One region of the Sphingomonas sandaracina genome, then DNA from elsewhere that is predicted to be linked to it. Evidence: predicted binding sites of a transcription regulator. Region 1 holds the regulator's gene; each other region holds the start of a gene.

Region 1 (5,647 bases):
ACTGGCACGATGCCGTCGACGTGAAGCCCGGATCATAGGTGAAATTGTCCGTCTGCGCGTACAGCTTGCGGATATCGATGACATCGGGGCCGATCGTGCCGGACATAACCGGATAATCGAAATCCTTGCCGTCGACCTTGAGGTTTGCGGTCTCGCTCATGCTTGTATCCTTCCTCGAAATCTTATCAGCTTGCCATCCGGTCGGCGATCCGACCGAGGCTCTCGTCGCGCCCGAGCAGGTCGAGCACATCGAATATTCCCGGCGACGTCTTGCGCCCGGTCAGCGCGGCGCGAAGCGGCTGTGCGACCTGGCCGAGTTTGACCCCTCGGGCTTCGGCCACGCGCCGTACCGCGCCTTCGAGCGCCTCCGTATCCCACTCGGCGAGCGCGTCAAGTTCGGCATGGGCATTGACCAAAATTCCGCTCGCTTCACCCTGCAAAAGGCTCGCTGCGGCGTCATCCATGGCCAAAGGACGCTGGCTGAACAGGAAATTTGAACCTTCGGCCAGCTCGTTCAGGTTTGCGGCACGGGGCTTCAGGACGGGCATCGCGCGAGTCAGAAGCTCAAGTCCGCCGGTCGGCAGGTCGTGGCCGAGACGATCGGCGGCGAGCTGCGCGAGGCGCGCGTCGTCGGCTTCGCGGATGTAATGGCCGTTGAGGTTCTCGAGCTTCTTCAGGTCGAAGCGTGAGGGCGACTTGCCGACGCCCGACAGGTCGAACCACTCGACCGCCTGATCGCGGCTGATGATCTCGTGGTCGCCGTGACCCCAACCGAGCCGGAGCAGGTAATTGTCGAACGCTTCGGGCAGGATGCCCATCTCGTCGCGGTACGCTTCGATGCCGACCGCGCCGTGACGCTTCGACAGCTTGGCGCCGTCGGGGCCGTGGATCAGCGGGATGTGCGCGTAGATCGGCTCGGGCCAGCCCATGGCGCGGTAGATTGGCAACTGGCGGAAGGCGTTGTTCAAATGATCGTCGCCGCGGATGACATGCGTGACGCCCATGTCGTGATCGTCGACGACGACGGCCAGCATATAGGTCGGCGTGCCGTCGGAGCGGAGCAGGACGAGGTCGTCGATCTCCTCGTTGCGGACCGTCACCGCGCCTTGCACGCGATCCTCGATCGTGACGGCGCCTTCCTGCGGCGCGCGCAGGCGGACGACGTGGGGAAGATCGGGGGCCTCGTTTGCAGGGCGATCGCGCCACGGGCTGCGGATGCGAAGCGGCTTCTTCGCGGCCTGTGCCTCGGCGCGCATCGCGGCGATCTCGTCGTTGGTCATGTAGCAGCGATAGGCGTGACCGTTCGCGACCATCTCGTGCGCGACCTGTGCGTGGCGCTCGGCGCCCGCGAACTGCATGACGACGTCGCCGTCCCAGTCGAGACCTAGCCAGCGCATCCCGTCGATGATCGCGTCGATCGCCGGCTGGGTCGAGCGGACCCGGTCGGTATCCTCGATCCGCAACAGGAACTTGCCGCCGTTCGCCTTGGCGAACAGCCAGTTGAACAGCGCGGTGCGCGCGCCGCCAAGATGCAGGAACCCCGTCGGCGACGGAGCGAAACGGGTAACGACGGGTGCGGCCGAGTTGGCGGTGCCCGTATCAGATATTGCGCCCAACCGCGGGTGCTCCCAGACTGAAGAAACGATGGAGAAACGATAGAAAACGATGGCCATGACAGCCGTCGCCGCCCCTAGCATGCGTCCTTGGCGGCGACAAATGGGCGTGCCGCGATGGGGGGCTGCCGTCGGGCTTGGCGTGGAGCGCTGGCTCGAGGCGGAGCGCGACCAACTGGTGCTGTGGCTGCCGGTGATGCTGGGTGGCGGGATCGCGTTGTGGTTTGCGCTTCCGGACCCTGAAGCCTGGCGTCTGGCGATACTGTCGCTCGTTGCAGTCGGGCTGGCATGCCTTGCCGTCGGCCAAGGTGGACGGGCGGCGCGCGTCTTGGCTATCGGGCTGCTGACGTGCGCGCTGGGGCTGGGGCTTATCTGGGCGCGTTCGGAATGGGTGGCGCGGCCGGTCCTTGGCGGTCCGACGATCGCGCGTTTCTCCGCGAAGGTCGAAGCTATCGAACCACTGGTGGCGCGCAAGCTTGTGCGGTTGACGGTGCTGCCGATCGGCAAGGGCGTGGAGACCGATGGGCAGGCGGTCGCCTTGCCATACCGCGTGCGCGTCAATCTAGCCGAGGCGGACGCGCCCGCGGTGCTCGGGACAGGGGCTGTCGTGCATCTGCGAGCCCGGCTGATGCCGCCGCCGCTCCCCGCGGTCCCGGGCGCCTACGATTTTGCCCGCGTCGCGTGGTTCGGCCAGATCGGCGCGACGGGACGGGGTTTCGCACCGGTGACCATCACCACGCCGAGCGATTCGGGCGCTGGAGTCCGCGTCGCGCTGTCCCACCACATCGTATCGCGACTGGACGGAAGCGCGGGCGGTATCGCCGCAGCGCTCGCGACCGGCGACGTCGGCGCGATCAGCGAGGAGGATTCGGAGGCGATGCGCCGGGCGGGCCTTGCACATCTGCTGTCGGTCAGTGGGCTGCATATCACCGCGGCAGTGGCGGCAACGATGTTCATCGTCCTGCGACTGTTGGCGCTGAGCCCCTGGCTCGCCTTGCATGTCCGCCTGCCGCTCGTCGCGGCACTGGCGGGCGCGGCGGCCGCTATCGGTTACACCTTGCTTACGGGCAGTCAGGTGCCGACGATCCGATCCTGCGTCGCGGCATTGCTCGTGCTCGCGGCGCTGGCGATGGGGCGTGAGGCGATGACCTTGAGGCTCGTCGCGGCAGGCGCGATGTGCGTCATGCTCGTTTTGCCCGAATCGGCGGCGGGGCCGAGCTTTCAGCTGTCGTTTGCGGCGATCACCGCGATCATGGCGCTGCACGAACACGCCGCGGTTCGGGTGTTCTTCGGGCCGCATGACGAGGGTCGGGGGCGGCGTCTCGCACGCGGCGTGGCGTCGTTGCTGCTGACCGGACTGCTGGTCGAATTCGCGCTGATGCCGATCGCGGTCTATCATTTCCATAAGGCCGGGCTTTACGGCGCGTTTGCCAACATCGTTGCGATCCCGCTGACGACGTTCGTGGTTATGCCGCTCGAGGCGTTGGCGTTGTTGCTGGATGCGGGCGGGCTTGGCGCACCGATCTGGTGGCTGGTCCAGTGGTCGCTCGATACGCTGCTCTGGCTTGCCCATCTCGTCGCCGGCGCTCCGGGATCGGTGCGGTCGTTGCCGGCCATGCCGACGGCGGCGTTCGCGCTGATGGTGGTCGGCGGGATCTGGATTGCCTTGTGGCGGACGCGGCTTCGGCGGCTGGGGCTGGTGCCGCTGGCGATCGGGGCCGTGTGGGCGCTCACCACACCGCCGCCCGACATCCTGGTGACGGGCGATGGTCGTCATGTCGCGGTACGCACGGTGGCGGGGCTGGCGATGCTGCGGGATCGAGCGGGAGACTATACGCGCAATACGCTGGCCGAGAATGGCGGGGTGGACGGCGAACCACTCTTGTTGGCCGACCAGCCGGATGCGCGGTGCAGTCGCGACCTTTGCGTGACGGACGTGGTCGCCGGTGGGCGGACCTGGCGCGTGCTGGCGACGCGCAGTGCGTATATGGTGCCGATCGGCCAGCTGATCGCAGCGTGTCGTTCTGCGGATGTCGTCGTCAGCGAACGGGGCTTGCCGAAGCGGTGCGTGCCACGCTGGCTTAAGCTGGATCGTCGTGTTCTGAAGAAGACGGGCGGGATTGCGTTGACGTTGGGTACGGGGCGGATAGTGACGATCCTGAGCCCTGGCGACCGGCATCCCTGGCGGGATCCTCCGACGCTTGAGCGAACTTCGGGAAGTAGGAGTCTGGCTTCTCGAAAGCCGTATCGGAGGTGGGATGGCCATTACGAACGGTCGTTGCCCTGACGGGAGTTACGCCCGCAGCTACGTAAGATGCCGCACGGTACCCTGGATCCTGACTTTCGTCAGGATGACGGGGCCTAATAGTCTAGCGAACGTCCGCCGCGGCTTGCCAATGTGCCCGTGCTGTTCCGACCCTTAGTCGTAGCGGCGGAGGATGCCGGACAGCTTGCCTTGGACGCGGACTTGCGCGGGGGCGTAGCGTTGGGGGTCGTAGGCGCGGTTGGCGGGGTCGAGGCGGACCATTGCGCCTTCGCGGCGGAAGTATTTGAGGGTGGCTTCGCTGTCTTCGATCAGGGCGACGACGATCTCGCCATCGCGGGCGGTCTCGGTGCGGCGGATCAGGGCGTAGTCGCCGTCGAGGATGCCAGCTTCGACCATCGAATCGCCGGAGACTTCAAGGGCGTAGTGTTCGCCGGTGCCGAGAAGCGCGGCGGGGACGGCCAGCATGGTGCTGCCTTCGAAGGCTTCGATCGGGACGCCGGCGGCGATGCGACCGTGGAGGGGGATCTCGATCACGTCGTTGGCCGGCTGCGGCGTCGCGGCGGTGGGCGCTGCCTTGACGTTCGACGACTTGGACGGGGTCTTCTTTTCCGGACGCTCGGGCATGCGCAACACTTCGAGCGCGCGCGCGCGGTTGGGCAGGCGGCGGATGAAGTTGCGCTCCTCAAGCGCGCTGATCAGGCGGTGGACGCCCGACTTCGACTTGAGGTCGAGGGCGTCCTTCATCTCCTCGAACGACGGCGAGACGCCGGTATCGTTGAGGCGATCGTTGATGAAGCAGACGAGTTCGTGCTGCTTGCGCGTGAGCATGGCGGTTCTCCGTCCGGAACAGACGAGGAACCTCTATGGAACATAATTAACGGCGTCAAGCGCTCGCTTTACACGATCACGAGGATTTCCGCCGATTCGCCTGTCTTTGCGATCGGCGCATTGCCGGCGCGGACGATCAGGCAGGTCGAGCGGGCAAGCGTCAGCAACATCGAACTGTCTTGGATCGTGGAGGCATAGGCCTTGCCCTCTCGGAGTTCGGCACGGAGATAATCGGTGCGGGCGTTGTTGGCGGGGAGGTCTTCGCCGAGCAGGGCGTGGGTGGACTGGGGCAGCGGGTCGCGCGCGCCGGCCATGTGGGCGACGACGGGTTTCACGAACAGCGTCGCGGTGACGAACGCCGAGACCGGGTTGCCGGGCAGGCCGAGCACCATCATCCCGCCGATCCGGCCGGCCATCATCGGCTTGCCGGGGCGCAGTGCGATCCGCCAGAAATCGATGGTCCCCCCGGCGGCTTCGATCGCCGGGCGGACTAGGTCGTGATCGCCGACCGACGCGCCTCCGGTTGTGACCAGCAGGTCGGCCTGAACGCTGGCGAATGCGTCGCGCAGCACGTCCAGATCATCGGGGAGGATGCCGAGGTCGATGACGTCGACGGGCATGTCGGCGAGCATCGCAGCGAGCATGATGCCGTTCGATTCGGGGAGCGCGACGCCGTCGGTGGTCGAGCCGGGTGGGACGAGTTCGTCGCCGGTGGCGGCGACGGCGACGCGGACGCGGCGGTTGACGGTGAGGCTGCCGTGGCCCCCGGTTGCGGCGACGGCGATGCGCGCGGGGCTGAGGCGGTCACCGGCGGCGATCAGGCGGGTGCCGGTGGAGAAATCGAGGCCCTTGCGGCGGGTGTTGCGGCCGAGCGTCTGCGGGCCTTCGCCGGCGAGGATCAGGGTTTCGCCGCCACGCTCTGCTTCTTCCTGCACCATGA
Region 2 (5,647 bases), 400 kb from region 1:
TCCACCCCTGATCGGGCGTGGTCGCATCGCGATGGCGGATATAGGTCCAGCTTCGTTCCGGACCAGCATGCGGCTGCGTACGCCATAGATCCTCACCGCGACATGCGGTCAATGCATCATCGACTAGGGCGGCGAACGTTCCGGGAATGCCAGTCCTCAGGCGTTTGAGGGGCGCAACATTCGTGTTTGAGGGACGCAACTGGGCATGGCGAATGCGAAGTGGGGTCATGGCAACGGTTCCCAAGCATTAGCAGCATGGCGCCCGACCATCGAAAATGGCCGGGCGCCGTTTCGCGGTGTCAGGTGCTAATGATGCAGCTGAACGAGCAGGCTACGCTTGGCGGCGCCAGCGCATGCAGGCTTTTCAGCATCTCGATCTCGGTCCCGATCGCATCGCCGTTGAGCGTGCCGTTCGGATCGTTGATCAGCTGCGCTTTCCATGCGGGGTCCGTCGCCGCCTTGTTCAGGATGGTTTCCGCCAGATGTCGGCGCATATCCTCGGGGGAACTGGCCTTCGTTGCGCTCGGTGCGATTTGGCACACCGAATCCGCCAGCATGACCAGATAGGTCAGCGCCGAACCGACCTTGGGTATCAGCTTGGTGATCAGCGGGATCGCCGCCTCGATAATCGGCCGATACGTTGCGTACGTGCTACAGTCCGGCAGCGACCTTTCATCCGGCAGAGAAGTAATGATCGGGTTTTGATTAATGGCTTCGACGCCCGACAAGTTATCCTTCGACATACCAATCACTCCAATTGTTGGTTCGGTATGTATAGGTCGAGATTCAGCATCTAGGTGTCGAGATTGAGGCAATACGGATGTAAATCATGGGTAACTAATAGTATGCAACCATTACGGAGCAATCGAAACCATTGAGCTTTTCGAATGGTAACGGGGTGGCGGGTTTTCTTCTGGCCTGACCGATCCTGAGTGACTAATATAAAAAGCCCCCATCGCTGAATCTAAGTGATGCAGCGACGGGGGCTCAGGTCCTTAGCGGATATTCGGAGCCCTATTCTCCGCTGTCCTTGCCTTTCGCGGGTTTGCCAAGTCCCGTGACCCAACGTTCCAGCCCTGTCGAAACCGATGCGATCACTTTGGCGACTTCGAGCGGAAGGGCAGGGCTATCAGCGCGCGGCGGTTCCGGTGTCTCGCCGGCGAATGGCCCCGTCGAGCGTTCCGTGGACGCATGCGCCTTAGCGAGCGGTTCGGCAGTGGGGGGAGGTGGCGGTGGCGCGGGTGGAGCCGGCGGCGAAGATGGCGGTGCCGCTTGCTTCGTATCCTGCCGCGCAATCGCACTCGCCGCCGCCATCAATCCCGCTGCAATCACCTGCCGTCCGGCTGGCGTTCCCATCTGCCGGGCAATGGCGGAGGCAATACCAGCCATGGGAGCGGCATTTTCCAATTTGCCGGGCCAGCCGTACTTAGCGCCAAAGGCACCCGCCCTGTCACCCGCCTTGTCATCCGTCCTCTGGCTTTCGACTCTGTGCGACGCTGCCTCGCGCTCGCGCCGCTTACGCTCGTCCTTCTTCTTGCCCATGTCGTCCTCGGTCGTTCGCTGTCAGTGTGTACGACGAAGATAATACACCAAAGCGGGATCGCAACCCCGGTGCTCCTCGGACCCGCTCACTTCCCAGACCCGCTCACTCGCCGAACCCGCTCACTTGCCTGACCACGTCCCCGGCAATCGCCACATGACCTTGCGCGAACTGTGGCTCAGCATCGTCTTGCCGTCGAAGCCAAGCGCGGGCCTGTAGCGTCCCCGCGCGATGATCGCGCGGCAGGCCGCTTTGTCGAGCTCGACTTCGCCGCTTTTCACCACCGTCCGACAATCGGCGGCGTGGCCATCCAGACCGATCGTCCACAGGATCGTCGTCGTGCCCTGCGCGCCCTTGCTGACCACCGTCATCGGGTAATCGGTGGTCGAAATCCAGTTTCCCGGATAGCTTTTCGGCTCTGCGGGCTGGGCGATCCGCGATCGCTCGGTCGGATCGATCCCCCACAGCTTGACCGTCGCATCGTTACACTTGGCCAGCGCCTCGAACGCCGCCTTCGCATTGGGCACGGCAAAGACCCATCCCGGCATTTTCTCGGGCGAGACCTGAAGCACCGCGCCGGCTTGCAGAGCCTCAAACAGCGCGACATCGACAGACATCTGCGTCAACCGCTTTCCCGACGCCTGCGTCGGGAAGCTTTCGTAATGGCCCTCGCGCGTTTCGCCACCGACGATGCTGATCTTGGCCTGACCCATCCGCATCGTCGTACCGCGATCATTGGTGTAGACCATCAGGTCGAGCGAAGACGCCAGCGGCACCCTGCGCAGCAGCAGGATCGTTTCCGCCTTGCCGGTGCCGTACGTCCGCCCGAGTACGCAAGCCGTATCGCCGTAATCGACGTTCCACTTGCTGGACGGCTTCATCGGCGCCGCGGCTGTCGGCTCGGCCATGGCGGCGGCCGCGGTCAGCGCCAACATCATTGGCATCGGTGAATGTCCTGCATCGTATCGTCCCCCTCGACGTGCCGGTCGGCGCTTCGGTTGTCGCCAATGTGCCGCCGGGTTTCAAGCCGCGTTCGAGACCATAATCGACGTAGTATCGAAGGCCGCGCGATCGACGGCCGATCGTTCGCCACGGATGAACTGGCACCCGGCCTCATGCATTCCTATCTCTCCATCTAGTTTCCCGAACAGAACAGAAGTAGAACCAGCCTCATGCTGACAAAGATTTCCGTACGCGGCGCGCGCGAGCACAACCTCAAGGACGTCGACATCGACATCCCCCGCGACACGCTCACGGTGATCACCGGCCTCTCCGGTTCGGGCAAGTCGAGCCTCGCGTTCGACACGATCTACGCCGAGGGCCAGCGTCGCTACGTCGAGAGCCTGTCCGCCTACGCCCGCCAGTTCCTCGAACTGATGCAGAAGCCCGATGTCGACCACATCGAAGGCCTCTCGCCCGCGATCTCGATCGAGCAGAAGACGACGTCGCGCAACCCGCGCTCGACCGTCGCCACCGTCACCGAGATCTACGACTACATGCGCCTGCTATGGGCGCGCGTCGGTATCCCGTACTCGCCCGCGACCGGCGAGCCCATTGCGGCGCAAACCGTGTCGCAGATGGTCGACCGCGTCATGGCGCTCCCCGAGGGCACGCGCCTCTACCTGCTCGCCCCCGTCGTTCGCGGGCGGAAAGGTGAATACCGCAAGGAACTCGCCGAGTGGCAGAAGGCCGGCTTCGCGCGCGTCCGCATCGACGGCACGATCCACGACATCGACGAAGCCCCCGCGCTCGACAAGAAGTACAAGCACGACATCGAAGTCGTCGTCGACCGCCTGGTAGTAGGCGGCGAGATCGCCACGCGCCTTGCGGAATCGTTCGAAACCGCGCTGAAGCTCGCCGACGGCCTAGCCTATGTCGACCCCGCCGACCCGGTAGAGCCGCACACGCCGAAATCGGAAATCCTCGGCAACAACGCCCCCGACGGCCGCATCGTGTTCTCCGAGAAATTCGCCTGCCCGGTCAGCGGCTTCACCATCTCCGAGATCGAGCCGCGCCTGTTCTCGTTCAACGCCCCCCAGGGCGCGTGCCCGGCCTGCGACGGCCTCGGCGAGAAGCTGCTGTTCGACGAAGACCTCGTCGTTCCCAACCACATGCTTAGCATCAAGAAGGGCGCGGTCGTCCCCTGGGCGAAATCCAACCCTCCGAGCCCGTATTACATGCAGGTCCTCGGCAGCCTCGCGCGCGAGTTCCAGTTCGACATCGAGACGCCGTGGGGCCAACTCCCGCCGGAGGTCCAGAGCACCATCCTGCACGGCTCGAAGGGCAAGCCCGTCACGCTCACCTTCATCGACGGCAAGAAGAAATACGACGTGTCGAAGCCGTTCGAGGGCGTCATCGGCAACCTCAACCGCCGCATGCTCCAGACCGACTCCGCCTGGATGCGCGAGGAACTGAGCAAGTACCAGTCCGCCGCCCCCTGCGAAGTCTGCGGCGGCGCGCGCCTGAAACCGGAAGCACTCGCGGTCAAGATCGCGATGAAGGACATCTCCTACGCCACGCACCTGTCCGTGGTCGACGCGCTCCAGTTCTTCACCGACATGCCGCAGCATCTCGGCGACCAGCAGAACGCGATCGCCGAACGCATCCTCAAGGAGATCGTCGAGCGACTCGGCTTCCTCAACAATGTCGGCCTCGATTACCTCAACCTCGACCGCACCAGCGGCACGCTCAGCGGCGGCGAAAGCCAGCGCATCCGCCTGGCGTCGCAGATCGGCAGCGGCCTGTCGGGCGTGCTCTACGTCCTCGACGAGCCCTCGATCGGCCTGCACCAGCGCGACAACGACATGCTCCTCAAGACGCTCCGCCGTCTGCGCGATCTCGGCAACACCGTGCTCGTCGTCGAGCATGACGAGGACGCGATCCGCACCGCCGACTACATCATCGACATGGGCCCCGGCGCCGGCGTCCGCGGCGGCCAGGTCGTCGCCCAGGGCACGCTGAAGCAGATCCTCAACTCGAAGGGCAGCATCACCGCCGACTATCTCAACGGCACGCGCGAAGTGCCGGTCCCGGCCACGCGGCGCAAAGGCAACGGCAAGAAGCTCACCGTCCACAACGCCGTCGCCAACAACCTGCGCGGCGTCACCGCCAGCCTCCCGCTCGGCACCTTCACCTGCATCACCGGCGTCTCCGGCTCGGGCAAGTCGAGCTTCACGATCGACACGCTCTACGCAGCCGCCGCACGCGAGCTGAACGGCGCGCGCATCGTCCAGGGCAAGCACGACAAGATCACCGGCCTCCAGTATCTCGACAAGGTCATCGACATCGATCAGTCGCCGATCGGCCGCACCCCGCGCAGCAATCCCGCCACCTACACCGGCAGCTTCACGCAGATCCGCGACTGGTTCGCCGGCCTGCCGGAATCGCAGGCGCGCGGCTACAAGCCCGGCCGCTTCAGTTTCAACGTCAAGGGCGGCCGCTGCGAGGCGTGCCAGGGCGACGGCGTGCTCAAGATCGAGATGCACTTCCTCCCCGACGTCTACGTCACCTGCGACGTCTGCCACGGCGCGCGCTACAATCGCGAGACGCTCGAGGTGAAGTTCAAGGGCCATTCGATCGCCGACGTGCTCGACATGACGGTCGAGGACGCCGCCGAGTTTTTCAAGGCGGTCCCCCCGATCCGCGACAAGATGGCGATGCTGGTCGAGGTCGGCCTCGGCTACGTCAAGGTCGGCCAGCAGGCGACGACGCTCTCGGGCGGCGAAGCGCAACGCGTCAAGCTCGCCAAGGAACTCTCGCGCCGCGCCACCGGCAACACGCTCTACATCCTCGACGAACCCACCACCGGGCTCCACTTCGAGGACGTGCGCAAGTTGTTGGAGGTCCTCCACGCGCTGGTCGAGCAAGGCAACACGGTCGTCGTGATCGAACACAATCTCGACGTCATCAAGACCGCCGACTGGGTCCTCGACCTGGGCCCCGAAGGCGGCGTCAAGGGCGGCGAGATCGTCGCCGAGGGCACACCGGAGAAGGTGGCGAAGGCGAAGGGCAGCTTTACGGGGAAGTATCTGGCGCCGTTGCTGGAGAAGGTAGGCAAGTCGTAGTGGTAATCTAACGAAATTTACTTTGATAAGTACGCTCGAATGT
Region 3 (5,647 bases), 530 kb from region 1:
AGCGCGAGCCGGCTGACCGTGATCCGCCGGCGGCGCCGACCGGGCATGGGCCGAAGACTGACGTCGACAGCTTCGACAAGATCGGACCGGGTCAGGCTTGAGGGAGCAACCTCGAGCCGATTGCGTCATCCCAGCGAACGCTGGGATCCAGAGTTACGCGCGCCAGCGTTTGTGGCTCTGGATCCTGGGTCGAGCCCAGGATGACGATGGGGTTGGGATATCTTCGGCGTCTATCGCGACGGGTCAGGCGTAGGCGTAGGGGCCGCCCTTCTTCAGTCCGGCTTGATATGCCGGCCGCGCGTGAACCTTCGATAGCCACGCGATCGTCGCTGGGCGGGATTCGTTCAGGCCACCTCGGCTTCGCGCGGCTTCTAGGGGGAAGCTCATCATGATGTCGGCGGCGGTCATCTCGGCGCCGGCGAACCAGGGGCGCTGCGACAGTTCGGACTCGATATAGTCGAGATGGACGTCGATCATCGGCTGGATCTTCTTCACCGCGACCTTGCCCATGATCGGGATGCGCGCGAGGACGAGCTTCAGGAGCAGCGGCGGCATCATCGAGCCTTCCGCATAGTGCAGCCAGAAGCGGTAGCGGAGCGCGTCGGCACGGTTGGCGGGGGCGCCGAGCTTGCCGTCAGCCTTGTCGATCAGATATTCGACGATCGCGCCGGTTTCGGCGACGACCTGTCCGCCCTGGACGTCGACATCCTCGATCACCGGCGATTTGCCGAGCGGATGGACTTTCTTGAGTTCGGGCGGGGCGAGCATCGTCTGCTTGTTCCGCTCGTAACGCTTGATCTGATAGGGGAGACCGAGTTCCTCGAGCATCCAGAGGATGCGTTGCGATCGCGAATTTTCGAGGTGGTGGACGATGATCATGGTGGCTCACCTGTTCGTTACATAGCGGATTTGCGCGCGGTCCAGATCCAGGCGGCTGCGGGGAATTCCACCGTGTCGCCATTGCGGTACTGCGCGCAGACCTGGGTGAGACGCGCGATGTGGCGGTCGCGTTCCTCCGGCGCGGCGTCGCGGATGGCGGGGGCGGCCGGGCCGATGCGACCGAAATAGTCGACCGCGTCGGCTACGGGGTCGGCGCCCTCGCCCGCGCGGTAGGCGAAATCGATCCTTTGGGGCTGGGCGGCGGACCAGCCGGACGTCTCGAGGATCGTCGCGACGTGGGTCGGGTCGGCAAAGGCGAAGGGGCCGGGTGCGGTACTCGTCGGGGCGTCCGCTGTGCCGCCGGTGGCGCTGACGGTTTCGGTGGCCCAGTTGTTGGCGGCGCGTTCGGCGAAACAGGAGAAGACCAGCGTCGCGTCGGGGGCTGCCGCTTCGGCGAGGATAGCGAAGGCGGCTACGGGGTCTGCGAAGAACATGACGCCGTGGCGCGACACGTAGAGGTCAATGGGGGCGTGCTTAGCGGCGGCGGTGGTGATGTCCGCGCATTCGAACCGCGCGTTGGCCTGGCGTTCGGCGCGGTGCATGGCGATCTCGATCAGGTTTGGTGAGAGGTCTATGCCGGTGACTGCCGCGTTCGGGATGGCTTGCGCGGTGGCTAGCGTGGTTGCTCCGGCCCCGCAGCCTATGTCGATGATCTTGCGGGTTTGGAGGGTGGCGGCGGCGAGGATCGCGGCGTTCAGATGCGGGGTCAGGTTAATGAAGCTGCGGTCGGTTCTGCGCCATTCCGCGGCCCAGACGTCGCCTATTCTGCCGGTCCAGTCTCGGGCGGTGGTCATGGGCGGGGGTGCTTCATGGTTGCGGTTCGGGGTGGTCGTTTGGAGTGACGTATAGGAAGTATAGACGCTCGCGCGGGTTTGACGTTGGGGATTTTAGCAGCGTCGCGGGGCCTGTTGCACTGATCTTCGCGGTCGTCCCCGCTTCCTTGTTTCCCCGCGAAGGCGGGGATCCAGTCTGGGCTTCCGCCTTCACGGAAGAACAACGAAGTGCTGCCGTTTGGTGGGAGCTGCTACGCCGGCGGATGCGGGGTCCGGTTGGGGGGACGATCGTAACGAAGGATTGCGCTCCGTTATTGCGACCTTTCCAATTGGGCCCCGGCCTTCGCCGGGGTGGGGTTTGGGCCGGGGTGGGGTTTGGGCCGGGGTGGGGTTTGGGCCGGGGTGGTGCAGTGAGCTCCGATGCCGATGTCGGTGCAGGGTCGATGCCGGTGCGAAGTCGAGGCCGATGCCACCATCCGCTGCGTGCCCTCACCCTCCCATTGCGAAGGCAATGGGACCCTCCCTCTCCCCTCAGGGAGAGGGATTTAGGGGTTACACGTCGTCCTCGGCGTCAGGGCCGGCCATCATTTCCTCGGCGACCTTGTCGGTGCGCGCGCGGATCTGCTTTTCGAGGCGGTCGGCGGTTTCCGGGTTGTCCTTCAGGAAGGTCTTCGAGTTCTCGCGGCCCTGGCCGAGACGGACGCTGTCGTAGCTGAACCACGCTCCGGACTTTTCGACGAGACCGGCCTTTACGCCGAGATCAAGGATCTCGCCAAGCTTCGAGACGCCCTGCCCGTACATGATGTCGAACTCGACCTGCTTGAACGGCGGGGCGACCTTGTTCTTGACCACCTTCACGCGGGTCTGGTTGCCCGTGACTTCTTCGCCAGCCTTGATCGCGCCGATGCGGCGGATGTCGAGGCGGACCGAGGCGTAGAACTTCAGCGCGTTGCCGCCGGTCGTCGTCTCCGGGTTGCCGTACATGACGCCGATCTTCATGCGGAGCTGATTGATGAAGATCACCATGCAGCGCGAGCGGCTGATCGAACCAGTCAGCTTGCGCAGCGACTGCGACATCAGACGAGCCTGAAGCCCGACATGGCTGTCGCCCATCTCGCCCTCGATTTCGGCGCGCGGCACGAGTGCTGCGACCGAGTCGACGACGAGCACGTCGATCGCGTTCGAGCGGACGAGCGTGTCGACGATCTCGAGCGCCTGCTCGCCGGTGTCGGGCTGCGACACGATCAACTCGTCGATATTGACGCCGAGCTTCTTGGCGTAAACCGGGTCGAGCGCGTGCTCGGCATCGACGAATGCCGCGGTGCCGCCGCCCTTCTGCGCTTCGGCGATCACGTGGAGCGCGAGCGTGGTCTTGCCTGAGCTTTCCGGGCCGTAAATCTCGATCACGCGGCCGCGCGGCAAGCCGCCGACGCCGAGCGCGATGTCGAGCCCGAGCGAGCCGGTCGAGATAACCTCGACCTGCATGGTTTCCTTGGAGCCCAGGCGCATCGCCGAGCCCTTGCCGAAGGCGCGGTCGATCTGCGCGAGCGCGGCGTCGAGCGCCTTCTGCCGGTCGTTGGTTGCGGTTGCCATGCCGGTGTCCATCACTTTCAGATTAGCGGCCATCGAATATGCTCCCATCGCTAAAGCAAGCGCGCGTGCCATTCAACGCGTCAAACACCATGTATTCTCTTTGTTCTTGAGGAACAAGAGGGGAACGGTGGGTTTGTGAGGGAATGTGGGGTGTGTTTGTTGGCGGGAGCGGCATAGCTGCGGCTTCCTCCGGGTGGCGTTCATGGGTTTATGGTTCGTTCGCCAGTTCGTGGGGCGGTGATTCCGAAACACGTTGCCGCCTAACCAGTTCGTGCAGGTAAACCTCCCCGACGAAAGCCGGGGTCCAATTGGAAAGGTTGCAGTAACGACGTGCTGCCGTTCTCGGACACATTACCCAATTGGGCCCCGGCCTTCGCCGGGGGGTGCCTGTTTTGGATCTACGTCCTGAGCGCGGACCGACGTGCGGCGCGTGGTTTAGGTCGAAATTGGTTCGGGTTGTTTGGGGTTGGGACCGTCATGCATCACGGGTGGTTTGAAAGAGCCGCCGTGACGGGCGGGGTCGGTTGCAGCTCTGGATCCTGACTTTCGTCAGGATGACGGGCGGTGGCGGCGGACTGACGTGGGTGACCGTCAGATGCCGAAATTGCGAGACGATCGATCAGGCGAGGCTGGTTGCGAGCGTCCACCAGCCTTTGGCTTGGGCGGCGGTGGCGGCGGTGTCTCGGGCTTCCAGGGTTTCGAACAGGGCGAAGCAGGTGGCGCCGGAGCCGGACATTCTGGACAGCAGGACGTCGTCCGCCGCGTCCAGGAGGGCGCGGACTTGGGCGATTTCGGGGGCTAGCGCCAGTGCGGGGGGCTCGAGGTCGTTGCGGCCGGCTTTCGCGCGTTCGAGAAGGTCGCCTTCGGGGATCGGACCTCGGTCGTGGCCGTCCCAGGTCTTGAAGACGGCGGCGGTGGAGACAGCTACGCCCGGGTTCACGAGGAGCAATGGCGTGCCGGACAGGCTTTCGAGATTGGTGAGCGTATCGCCCTTGCCGGTGCCGAGCGTGGTGCGGTTGGCGAGGCAGGCGGGGACATCTGCGCCGAGCTTGGCGGCGATTTCGTGGAGGCGGGGGTCGGTTGCGGCGATGCCGTGGAGGCGGGCCAGGGCTCGGAGGGTGGCGGCGGCGTCGGCCGAGCCTCCGCCTATGCCCGAGGCTATGGGGAGGTGCTTTTCGAGGGTTATGGCGTGGTGGGTGTTCGGGGCGAAGGCGGTGGTGAAGGCGTCTGCTGCGGCGGTTACTAGGTTGCCATGCCAGGGCGCGGCGCCTGGGGCGGCGCTGGGCGATCCGTCCGCATCTTCATTGTCCACTCCCAATTGGGCCCCGGCCTTCGCCGGGGTGTTGCCGGGGGTCGGGGTGGTGCTTTGGGCGGGGAGGAGCGCTGCGGCGAAGGGGCCGGATATCGTGAAGCTGTTGGTTTGGGCCGATTCCACGGTGATGATGTCACCGTCGGTGGCGAAGGCGAAGAGGGTTTCGAGGTCGTGGTAGCCGTCGGGGCGGCGGCGGCGGACGTGGAGCGCCAGGTTGATCTTTGCGGGGGCGGGTTCGGTGATGGCAGGCATTTCGGGTCTCGGGATCAGCAGACGTTCGAGCGTCGTCTAGCGTACTATGCGTGATTTCAGGGGAATTAGCGCGTCGTCCTGACGAAAGTCAGGATCCAGAGCCAAGCACGGCAGCTTCAGTTACTCTGGATCCTGACTTTCTTCAGGATGACGGGAGGGGTGAGATGCCGGGGCGCTCATCTCCGTGCTAAGCTTGGTATCGGTCGATGCTTCAGCTTGCGGGAGTGGTCTCACGGTGCCCGCGATCCCGTGCGTCGCCCCGCCCTCGAACACCTGCCTTCGGTACGGGTCCCTTCCCTCTTGCAGCGTTAGCGGCGGGCTTTCGGGGGGAGGCCGTTTGCGATCTTGGGCGTTATGCGCGGGATTTCGCTCGCGTCGGCGGTCAGCAATGCGGCGCGCCAGGCATACCGCGCTTCGTAGTTTCGGCCCACGCTCCAATACGCGTCGCCGAGATGGTCGGCGATCTCGGCATTGGTGGGTTCGGCCTGCGCGGCGGCTTCGAGCAGCGGGAGCGCGCGCGCCGTGTTGCCGGACAGGTGGTAGGCCCAGCCGAGCGAGTCGGTGATCGAGGCATTTGCCGGGTCGAGGCGGGTGGCGCGTTCGAGCAGCCGGATCGAGCCGGGAATGTCGTCGCCGTGTTCGACCTGCGCAAAGCCGAGATAGTTCAGCGCGAGCGGTTGCGCGGGGCCGCGGGCGACCGCCTTTTCGAGTGCGTCGCGGGCTTCGGGCCAGCGGCCGGCCTGGTCGAGGGCGCCGCCATATTGCAGCCAGCTACCCC
Region 4 (5,647 bases), on a different contig from region 1:
CTGCCAGCCGGGGCCTCGGCCGGTACCGCGGGCGACGTCGGCGAAGGGGTCGGCGCGGTCGGACCAGTTGGCTTGCCACAGGCTCGCGCCGCCGGACATGGTGGTTTCGGTGTCGATATGTTCGGCGGGGAGTTCGGCGACGAACCGCGAGGGGATCGACGAATTCCACTGGCCGTAGATGCGGCGGTTGGCGGCGTGGAGGATCACCGCCAGGCGGCGGGCGCGCGTGATCGCGACGTATGCGAGGCGGCGTTCCTCCTCAAGGCTCTTCACGCCGCCCTCGTCGAGCGAGCGCTGCGACGGGAAGAGGCCTTCTTCCCAGCCGACCAGGAACACCGTGTCGTATTCGAGGCCCTTGGCGGCGTGGATGGTCATGATCGTGACCTGTGGGTCCTGCGCGCCGCCCTCATTGTCCATCACCAGCGAGACGTGTTCGAGGAACGCACCGAGCGAGTCGTATTCCTCCATCGCGCGGACGAGTTCACTCAGGTTCTCCAGCCGGCCGGTGGCCTCGACCGACTTTTCCGCCTGGTACATCGCGGTGTAGCCGCTTTCGTCGAGCAGCTGGCGGGCGAGTTCGGCATGCGGCAGGTCGCGCGCCATCTCCCGCCAGCGCGCGATGTCGCCGACCAGCCGGCCGAGCGACTTCTTGGCGGCGCCGGTCAGCTCGTCGGTGTCGAGGATACGCGCGGCGGCGGTAGTCAGCGGCGTGCCGGTGGCGCGCGCCAGCTGGTGGATGCGCGCGACCGCCTTGTCGCCGAGGCCGCGCTTGGGAACGTTGACGATGCGTTCGAAGGCGAGGTCGTCGGCCGGCTGGTTGACGACGCGGAGATAGGCGAGCGCGTCGCGGATCTCGGCGCGTTCGTAGAAGCGGAAGCCGCCGACGATCTTGTACGGCATGCCGATCGCGATGAAGCGGTCCTCGAACTCGCGCGTCTGGTGCTGCGCGCGGACCAGGATCGCGACCTCGTCCAGGCTCTTGCCCGAGCGGCGGACGATGTCGATCTCCTCGCCGACGCGGCGCGCTTCCTCGGGGCCGTCCCAGACGCCGATGACTTTCACCTTCTCACCGACGTCGCGCTCGGTCCAGAGCTGCTTGCCGAGGCGACCGCCGTTGTTGGCGATAACTCCGCTCGCGGCGCCGAGGATGTGCGGCGTGCTGCGGTAATTCTGCTCGAGGCGAATGACCTTCGCGCCGGGGAAGTCGCGTTCGAACTTCAGGATGTTCTCGACCTGCGCGCCGCGCCAGGAATAAATCGACTGGTCGTCGTCGCCGACGCAGGCGATGTTCTTGCGCTCCTGCGCGAGCAGTCGCAGCCAGAGATATTGCGACGAGTTGGTGTCCTGATACTCGTCGACCATGATGTATTTGAAGCGCTGCTGATACTGCGCCAGCACGTCGCGGTGCGTCTTCAGGATGACGAGCATGTGGAGCAGCAGGTCACCGAAATCGCACGCGTTGAGCGCGATCAGGCGCGCCTGATATTGCTGGTACAGTTCGCCGCCGCGGCCGTTGGCATAGCGTTCGGACTCGCCCGCATCGATATCGGCGGGGACGAGACCCTTGTTCTTCCACTGGTCGATCAGCCCGGCGAGGCTGCGGGTCGGAAAGCGCTTCTCGTCGATGTCGGCGGCGAGGATCAACTGCTTGAGTAACCGCAACTGGTCGTCGGTATCGAGGATAGTGAAGTTCGATTGCAGGCCGACCAGCTCAGCGTGACGGCGCAGCATCTTCGCGGCGATCGCGTGGAAGGTGCCGAGCCAGGGCATTCCCTCGACCGCGTCGCCGACCAGGCGCCCGACGCGCTCGCGCATCTCGCGCGCGGCTTTGTTGGTGAAGGTGACCGACAGGATCTCAGACGGCCACGCCTTTTTCGTGAAAATCAGGTGTGCGAGCCGCGCGGTAAGCGCCGCGGTCTTGCCGGTGCCGGCGCCGGCGATGATCAGCACGGGGCCGTCGGTGGTCAGCACCGCCTCGCGCTGCGGCGGATTGAGGCCGCGGAGATAGGGCGGTTGGCTTTGCGCGTCGGACGATTGGGCGATCTGGTTCACCGGTGAACAGGTAGGGAACGGCAGCCGATCGGGCAACCGCCGAAACGTCGCGAAAGCGACACGCGGGCGTCACGGAGAGCGTCTAGGGCGTGCGCAGCGACGTGGTTCGTCGTCGGAGAAGGCGCATTCAGAAAGGCCTCCCGATGCGCAAGCGCCGTCGCCCGCAGGCGATCGCGCATGCGGACCGCAGGAGCATTGAGGACATCATCATGAAGATTTCGATCAGCGTCGCTTCGGCGGCGATCGCCGCCGCGTGCCTGTTTTCGACTGGCGTCTCGGCAAGTCCGGCGCGCGAGCCCGTATCCGTACGTGTGTCGTTTGCCGGCCTCGACATGTCCAGCGAAACCGGACGGACGCGGTTCCAGCGCCGGATGGCATCGGCGATCAGCAGCGCGTGCGCGCCCCGTATCGCCGGTCTGAAAGGACTGTCCGATTCGCAGCAATGCCGTCAGGAGATGACCGCGGATGCGAGCACGCAGATCGCCAAGATGTTCGTGCGCGATGGTACGCAGTTGGCGAGCATTCGCGCGGGCCGTTGAACAGGGGGCAGGCGGGGCGGCCACGTTGCCGTCCCGCATTGACCTATATTACTCAGACTTGATGCGGCGTTGTCATAAGACTGTCATGCTAAGGGCCGAATGCAAACCATTATGGCTAGTTCAACATTGATGCCCGACGCGATCACGGCCGACACGGGCGAGTCGATCGCCAGCCTGCGGTCCGCGCCGTCGGGTCCGAAGCTCGATCATTCGATTCACCCGTCCGGCCGCTGGCTGTTTCTCGCGGTCCTGATCGGCGGGCTCGCCTATGCCGGGTTCAGCATCGCGACCGATACCGCGCAGGTCGGCGAGACGCTGGCGGGCGGGGCATTCGCCTTCCTCGCGCTTGCACTGCTGATCGCGCTCGGGTTCGAGTTCGTGAACGGGTTTCACGATACCGCCAACGCGGTCGCGACCGTCATCTACACGCATTCGATGCCGGCTCCGCTTGCCGTGGTCTGGTCGGGATTCTTCAATTTCCTCGGCGTGATGCTGTCGTCGGGCGCAGTCGCCTATGCGGTCATCACGCTGTTGCCGGTCGACCTGATCCTCAACGTCGGCAGCGTCGGCGGGTTCGCGATGATCTTCGCGCTGCTGCTGGCGGCGATCGTGTGGAACCTCGCGACCTGGGCCGCCGGATTGCCCAATTCGTCGAGCCATGCGCTGATCGGGTCGATCCTGGGTGTCGGCCTGGCCAACCAGATCATCAACGGCGGCACGGACGGCACCTCGGGCGTCGACATGGCACAGGTGTGGAAAGTGCTTTCCGCGCTGGCGTTCAGCCCGATCGTGGGTTTCGCGGGCGCGCTGCTGATGCTTCTCGTGATGAAGCGGTTTCTGCGCGATCCGAAACTGTACGAGGCGCCGAAGGGGGCCACGCCGCCGCCGCACGGCATCCGCGCGTTGCTGATCGGGACATGCACCGCGGTCAGCTTCGCGCATGGCAGCAACGACGGGCAAAAGGGGATGGGGCTGATCATGCTCATCCTGATCGGATGCGCGCCGACCGCCTATGCGTTGAACCGGACGATGCCGGAGAGCGCCATGCCGGCCTTCGTGCAGGCCGCCCGCGATGCTTCGACGGCGTTTGTGGCGCATGCGAACGGCGCCCCGACAGACGTCGTCGCGGCGCGTACCGAAGTGACGCGCGCGCTGAAGACCAAGCACGTCGCCGATCCGGTCGTCTACGGCGCGTTGTCGACGCTGTCGGACGACGTCTCGACACGGATCGCGGGCTATGGTTCGCTCGGTAAGGTTCCCGCCGCGGCGACGCCGAACCTGCGCAACGACATGTACCTGTTACTGGATACGACCAAGCTGATCACCGCCGATACGGCCGCCCAGAGCCGCTTCACCGCGCGGGAGATCACCACGCTTAAAAGCTATAGCGGACAGCTTGAGCAGGGCACGCGCTACATCCCGACCTGGGTCAAGATCTCGGTCGCGCTGGCGCTTGGGCTCGGGACGATGGTGGGGTGGAAGCGGATCGTGGTCACGGTCGGCGAGAAGATCGGCAAGTCGCATCTGACCTACGGCATGGGCGCGTCGGCCGAACTGGTGGCGGCGGCGACGATCCTGCTGGCGGTCCGTTACGGGTTGCCGGTGTCGACGACGCACATCCTGTCGTCCGGCGTTGCGGGTGCCAGTGTCGCCAACGGCGCAGGATTGCAGCGCAGGACGGTGATGAACATGGCGCTGGCCTGGGTGATGACCTTGCCGGTAGCGATGCTGCTGTCGGGCGGCCTGTACTGGCTGCTGCTGATGCTGGCGCACACGCTGGGGTATTGATCGGGATACCTGACGAACGTCGTTACCCAGCGTAATTCGCGCTCGGTTGCGTGGCTCTGGATCCTGACTTTCGTCAGGATGACGGTGTTCGTCAGGATGACGGTGTTCGTCAGGATGACCGGGTTGGTCAGCATGACGGTGTTGCGGTAGGTCGGCTGTGTGCGTGCCTGTGGCGTGGAACCGCTGTTGACCCGATAGGTTGGCCAAGCATGCACCTACGATGCTCGATCTGCGGAAATTGGGACTGGCTGACGCGCGGCGAATGGACCGAGTGTAGCCATTGCCGTTTGATGGTCCGCGACGTGGCCGAGGTCGCTACGGCTGCCGGAGAGGTCAGGGCTCGGCTTCGAAGCGGCGTTGTCGACCTTGACCATCAGCCGGCGGCGCGGTGGATGCTGGACCCTGCGGGGCTGCGCAACGCCGCGTGGCGGTTTGGGTACGACGTCGAACCGATCGCTGTCGGGGCTGGCGAAATCAGGTTTCCATACAATTATCGGCCGGCGAGCGCCCATGCCACGCCTGCCGTCACGACCGCTCACCAAATCGGTCTCGGCATGATCGCGCGCGCGCGCGATGCCGATGATATCGTCGCGCTGGTGACGCTGTTGCGTGACGACTTCACGAGGATCGTCGTGCTGCTCGATGGTGATGCTAGCGAGGCGGACTCACTCTCCGCGCGAATGCCCTGGGTCGAGGTCGCGCATCATCCGCTCGACGGCGATTTTGCCGGGCAACGCAACCGTCTTCAGGACATGATGCAGACCCGGTGGGTCCTGCAGATCGATACCGACGAGCGCCCCGACGACGCGTTGATCGCGGCGATCGGCTGGCTGGCGGCGGCGGCCGATCGTGACGGACTGCGTTCGCTCGGGCTGCCGCGCCGCAATCTGGTCGATGGCGTGCAGTCGGCGTCGTATCCCGATATCCAGTACCGCCTCAATCGCAGCGACATCCGGTTCGCCGGGCGCGTTCACGAGCGGCCGGTCGTCCCGTTCGTCGAGAGTTCGCTGGCGCTGGCCGGCGCGCTCGAACACCGGCTCGACGGGGAGCGGGTGCGTGAGCGGACGCGGATCTACGAGGCGATGTCGACTGGGGCAGGGAGGGCGCAAGACGAGGCGTTGCTGCTCGCGCCGTTCGATCCGATCGCGGTCCGGTAGAGCGCGGTGGTCTGCGCGGCCAAGGTGTCGCGTGCGAACATGCCCGCCGCCGTGCGGCTTGCCGCGGCATAATGCGCGCGGAGGTGTGGGTCTTCGATCAACCGCTGTATC

What was found. The regulator LexA, encoded in region 1, represses DNA repair genes until DNA is damaged. The targets are predictions, from matches to a motif close to GTTCCNCNCTTGTTCT.
Positions count from the first base shown of each region.
Region 2: the regulator LexA is predicted to act here: its motif matches at 2,690-2,705, upstream of uvrA (excinuclease ABC subunit UvrA).
Region 3: the regulator LexA is predicted to act here: its motif matches at 3,416-3,431, upstream of recA (recombinase RecA).
Region 4: the regulator LexA is predicted to act here: its motif matches at 2,056-2,071, upstream of U1707_RS08285 (ATP-dependent helicase).

Region 1 is NZ_JAXOJK010000001.1:511,422-517,068, reverse strand. Features, by position in the region: gene U1707_RS02160 (citrate synthase) at 1-160, opposite strand, end outside; gene gltX (glutamate--tRNA ligase) at 186-1,616, opposite strand; gene U1707_RS02150 (ComEC/Rec2 family competence protein) at 1,666-3,900, shown strand; gene lexA (transcriptional repressor LexA) at 4,033-4,707, opposite strand; gene U1707_RS02140 (molybdopterin molybdotransferase MoeA) at 4,776-5,647, opposite strand, start outside.
Region 2 is NZ_JAXOJK010000001.1:911,346-916,992, reverse strand. Features, by position in the region: gene U1707_RS04105 (class III lanthionine synthetase LanKC N-terminal domain-containing protein) at 1-112, opposite strand, end outside; gene U1707_RS04100 (hypothetical protein) at 300-743, opposite strand; gene U1707_RS04095 (hypothetical protein) at 1,015-1,542, opposite strand; gene U1707_RS04090 (energy transducer TonB) at 1,663-2,484, opposite strand; gene uvrA (excinuclease ABC subunit UvrA) at 2,713-5,604, shown strand; gene U1707_RS04080 (AAA family ATPase) at 5,622-5,647, opposite strand, start outside.
Region 3 is NZ_JAXOJK010000001.1:1,044,590-1,050,236, forward strand. Features, by position in the region: gene U1707_RS04710 (dicarboxylate/amino acid:cation symporter) at 1-101, shown strand, start outside; gene U1707_RS04715 (glutathione S-transferase family protein) at 244-879, opposite strand; gene U1707_RS04720 (class I SAM-dependent methyltransferase) at 897-1,733, opposite strand; gene recA (recombinase RecA) at 2,265-3,338, opposite strand; gene U1707_RS04730 (4-(cytidine 5'-diphospho)-2-C-methyl-D-erythritol kinase) at 3,925-4,869, opposite strand; gene U1707_RS04735 (tetratricopeptide repeat protein) at 5,178-5,647, opposite strand, start outside.
Region 4 is NZ_JAXOJK010000002.1:635,176-640,822, forward strand. Features, by position in the region: gene U1707_RS08285 (ATP-dependent helicase) at 1-2,043, opposite strand, end outside; gene U1707_RS08290 (UrcA family protein) at 2,196-2,591, shown strand; gene U1707_RS08295 (inorganic phosphate transporter) at 2,703-4,379, shown strand; gene U1707_RS08300 (glycosyltransferase family protein) at 4,772-5,536, shown strand; gene U1707_RS08305 (glycosyltransferase family 4 protein) at 5,452-5,647, opposite strand, start outside.